2 regions of the Streptomyces sp. NPDC001744 genome follow, and region 1 is predicted to be linked to the other one. Evidence: riboswitches for the same ligand, from Rfam matches in the RefSeq annotation. Region 1 holds a riboswitch; the other holds the start of a gene.
What was found. Region 1 has a riboswitch for cyclic di-AMP ahead of ACFYZY_RS23080 (peptidoglycan DD-metalloendopeptidase family protein). Riboswitches for the same ligand answer to the same signal wherever they lie in the genome.
Positions count from the first base shown of each region.

Region 2: another riboswitch for cyclic di-AMP. It lies ahead of ACFYZY_RS06255 (M23 family metallopeptidase); the one in region 1 lies ahead of ACFYZY_RS23080 (peptidoglycan DD-metalloendopeptidase family protein).

Region 1 is NZ_JBIAUG010000020.1:103,975-106,165, reverse strand. Features, by position in the region: gene ACFYZY_RS23085 (SGNH/GDSL hydrolase family protein) at 1-143, opposite strand, end outside; gene ACFYZY_RS23080 (peptidoglycan DD-metalloendopeptidase family protein) at 304-1,254, opposite strand; cyclic di-AMP (ydaO/yuaA leader) riboswitch at 1,259-1,418, opposite strand; gene ACFYZY_RS23075 (tyrosine-protein phosphatase) at 1,806-2,191, shown strand, end outside.
Region 2 is NZ_JBIAUG010000004.1:21,248-23,438, reverse strand. Features, by position in the region: gene ACFYZY_RS06260 (PP2C family protein-serine/threonine phosphatase) at 1-610, shown strand, start outside; cyclic di-AMP (ydaO/yuaA leader) riboswitch at 823-968, shown strand; gene ACFYZY_RS06255 (M23 family metallopeptidase) at 980-2,104, shown strand; gene ACFYZY_RS06250 (PrsW family intramembrane metalloprotease) at 2,158-2,191, opposite strand, start outside.

The DNA of each region.
Region 1 (2,191 bases):
GCGAGCAGGACCGCGAAGCGGTCCGCCCAGCCGACGTACGTCCCGTTGGGGCCGGGGTCTCCGACGCCCTCGGTGAAGCTGTCACCGATCGCCGTGTACGACCCGAATGCGTTCTTGTCTCTTGATCTCGAATCGTCTGCCACGGGCGCCCATCCTTCCTTCTCGCGTGTGACCTACGCGACCGTAAGGAGGGGTTGACGACGGGTGAGATATGCCACCGATAAAGATTCCGCCAAGACGGAATACGCCGGCGGCCCGGCATTTTCGTGCCGGGCCGCCGGAAAGGGGTTTCGCCGTTGCGCGTCAGACGGAGACGCCGTGTCCGCGCAGATAGGCCAGCGGGTCGATGTCCGAGCCGTAGCTCGGCGAGGTGCGGATCTCGAAGTGCAGGTGCGGGCCGGTGGAGTTGCCGGTGGAACCGGAGAGGCCGATCTGCTGGCCGCCGGTGACGGACTGGCCGGCCGAGACCGCGAGGGAGGAGAGGTGGGCGTACTGCGAGTACTTGCCGTCCGCGTGCTTGATGACGACCTCGTTGCCGTACGAGCCGCTCCAGCCGGCGGAGACGACCGTGCCGGCGCCGACGGCGCGGACGGTGGTGCCGGAGGAGGCGATGAAGTCGACACCGGTGTGATAGCCGGAGGACCACATGGCGCCGGAGGCGCGGTACGGGGTGGAGAAGCCGCCGGTGACGGGGGCGACCCAGCCGGAGGAGGAGGCGGTGGAGGAGCCGGACGGGCCCTCGGGCGCGTCCGCGGTGGCGGCGGCCGGGGCGGCGGCGCGGCGGGTCTCGCGGGAGGCGCGCGGGGTGTCGTCGCCCTTGCCGGAACTCCGGGTGCCCGGGGCGCTCTTCGGGCCGGTGGGGGCGGAGCCCTCGGCGCCGACGGTGAGCTTCATGCCGGGCATGATGAGGGAGGGGTCCGCGCCGATGGTCCGGCGGTTGTCCTCGTAGAGCTTCCGCCAGCCGCCCGTGACGTGGTGGTCGGCGGCGATCTTCGACAGGTAGTCGCCGCGGACGACGGCGTACGTCGTCGGGGCGGCCTTCGCGGGGACGGCCTGCACGGGGGTGGCCCGCACCTGGGCGGCGGCCACGACGGCCGGGGCGGGGGCGGCGGCCGGGGCGGCCTGCTCGGCGGCGTGGGCCCCCGTGGCGCCGATGAGCGGGAGGGCCACGACGGCGCCTCCCGTACCGGCGGCGGCGAATCCGCGGGTGAGGAGGTTGTTCTTCGGGCGGCGGTGCTTACCCTTCGCGGGCATGTCGAATTCCTCTCCGGCGCCTGCGAGGTGAGCTGTCGGGTTCGGACTGGAGATGTCCGGCCGCGTTCTCACGCGACTTCACCCCGAGCCGTCCTGTGTCACGGGACCGGCGTACTTCCTGGGTCCCCCGCTCCTGCCACGCATGGGATGGGTGGAATTCCGGACGGTGGCAGGATTCGGCGGTCCGACCGGATTGACGGTGACGCTAGACGAGCGGAGTCGGCGTGAACAAGCCGTTCTTCGGTCCCGGGGATTCCGCGCTAGATCATCACGAGGCGATCACGGTCACCCTCCGTGGATGACGGTCCTTCGATTTCCCTGTGCCGTACGGAAATCACGCCGGCCTCCCGGCCACGATCCGTCACTTCTATGACGCTGCTCACGCGCCTTTCCCCATCTCACCCCAACCGGGGCTTGTCATAACCAAGGCCCTAATTCGGACAGTTCACCCATTACCGTCCGAGGGGGTGCGCCGCGCGCCTCCCGCCCGGATGATTGCCCCAGGAACCCGTCCCGCGCCGGACACCCGAACGCCGACCCCAGGAGCATCCGTGACGCAGCAGCTGCCGCAGGTCCCGCCCGCCGAAGCCGTCGAGCCCGAGCTTGCGGGGGTCCGCAACTTCCGGGACGTGGGCGGCCTGCCGACGACGGACGGGCGTGCCGTCCGCCCCGGGCGCCTCTTCCGCAGCGGCCACCTGGCCCACGCGACCGAGGCCGACGCCGCCTTCCTCGCCTCGCTGGGCCTGCACACCGTCTTCGACTTCCGCAACGAGGCCGACCGGCGGATCGAGGGCGCGGACGTCGAACTGCCCGGCGTGCGCAACGTGAACATACCGCTCAACGACCCGGCCGACGGCAAGGAGTTCTGGAGGCTGGTGCGCGACGGCGGGGTCGCGCAGCTGCGGGAGGTCCTCGGTGACGGCAGGGCGGCCGCCCG
Region 2 (2,191 bases), on a different contig from region 1:
CGTCGTCATCGGGGCCTTCCGGGAGGCGGCCGAGCAGGAGCGGTCCCTGGAGGACGTGGCGCAGCGGCTCGAACGGGCGCTGACCCGGGAGGGCACCCGGCGGGAGGGCCTGGACGCCTTCGAGGGATTCACCACCGCCGTCCTCGCCGAGATTCCGCGCGCCGACGGCAACGGAGCCTTCGACGGTTTCGTACGGGTCGTCAACCGGGGGCACCCGCCCCCGCTGGTGCTGCACGGGGACGGCCGGGTCGAACCGGTGGAACCGGGCCGGCCGGCGCTGCCGCTCGGCATGGGGGACCTGGCGTCGTGGCCGGACCGGGCCGAGGCGCGCCCCTACCCGCCGGGCACGACGCTGCTCTTCTACACCGACGGCCTCTCGGAGGCGCGGAACGCGGCCGGGGCCTTCTACGACCCGGTGGCACGGCTGGCCGGACGGATCTTCCCGGGGCCCGAGGAACTCCTCGACGCGCTCGTGGACGACGTACGCCTCCACACGGGCGGCGGGGCGACGGATGACATGGCCCTGCTCGCGCTGAGCCGGCCCGAGGAGGGGCGGCGGGAGCGGCGACGGACGATGCAGGTGCTGCACCGGGACGGTCACCATCCGTAGTCGAGAGGTGTCCCTGGGATAACGATTGACAAAACGTCAGATCGCGAAGGGTTTGGGGGTCTCGCGTCGCGCCGTGATAAAGGGGGGTCAAGTCGGGGCAGTTCCTGCCAATTCAATGAACGATCAAGGGGAACGGCTTGGAAACGGGACCCCCTGTCTATTAACGTTCGATAACGCAGCGCGGTCGTCCCCGCCGTCGCAAGAGACGGCACCGTGCGCGTGCGCCGAATCCCGCAAGGGAACCGGGGAACCACCATTTGGGGTGAATCGAGCCCGTCGCACCCGTGCGGCGCGCCCGTAGGAGACCTTCCTGCTCCGAACCCGTCAGCTAACCCGGTAGGCGAGAAGGAAGGAAAGGAGTGCGCCTCCGTGGCGTCCAACCCCCCTGCCCCCGAAGCCCCCTTCGACGCCTTCGGTGGTGGTGCGGCTCCCTCCGCCCCTGACACCGAGTGGAACCCCACCGAGGATTCCCTCCGCGACCGGAGCCGTTCCGGCCGGCACCGGGTCGTCAAACAGCGCTCCCACTTCGCCCGTTCCTCCACCGTCCTCGGCGTCGGCGTCATCGCGGCCGTCGGCGCGGGCGGCCTCGCCACCGCGCAGGACAAGCCCCCGGTGGCCATCTCGCTCCCGGACCTCCCGGACCTCGACCTGCCGGACGCCCACGACCTGCCCGGCATCGGCTCCCTCCTGTCCGAGGAGGAGCGGGAGGCGGTCGCCGAGGACCGCGTCAACCCGAACCCGCTGACCTCCACCGCGTACACCACCGGTGCCGACGGGCGGACCGGCGGGGCCGGGCAGGTCACGCGGGCCTCCCTGAAGGCCGACGTCCCGAGCGCCACCGACGCGGGTGAGGCCCTGCGCACCCGCATCCTCCAGCAGGCCGAGCAGCAGCAGGCGTCCGCCGACGCGGCCGAGAGGGCCGCGGCGGAGAAGGCGGCGGCCGAGAAGGCCGCGGCGGAGGCGAAGGCCAAGGCGGACGCGGCGGAGAAGGAGGCCGCCGAGGCGCGGGCGAAGGCCGAGGCGGAGGCCAAGGCGAAGGCGGAGGCCGCCGCCAGGGCGAAGGCCGAGGCCGAGCGCCTCGCCGAACTCGCCGCGAGCTACTCGCTCCCCCTCTCCTCGTACTCCATCACCGCCACCTACATGCAGTCCGGTTCGATGTGGTCCTCCGGCCACCACACGGGCCTCGACTTCGCGGCCTCCGCCGGCACCCCGCTCAAGGCGGTGCACGGCGCCACGGTGAAGTCGGCCGCCTGGTCCGGTTCCTACGGCTACCGGATCGTCCTGGAGCTGGAGGACGGCACCGAGGTCTGGTACTGCCACCTCTCGTCCATGACGGTCGGCGCGGGTCAGACCGTGTCCACCGGCGAGACCATCGGCCGCGTCGGCGCCACCGGCAACGTCTCCGGCGCCCACCTCCACCTGGAGGTGCACCCCGGCGGTGGCGACGGCGTCGACCCGGGCGCGTGGCTGCGCTCGAAGGGCCTCACGGTCTGAGGACCCGGGGGCCCGGGGACCCGGGCCCCGTCGGGCCCGGAGTTCCCGGCGGACTACCTCCGGTACGGGTTGTAGTCGCCGTAGTCC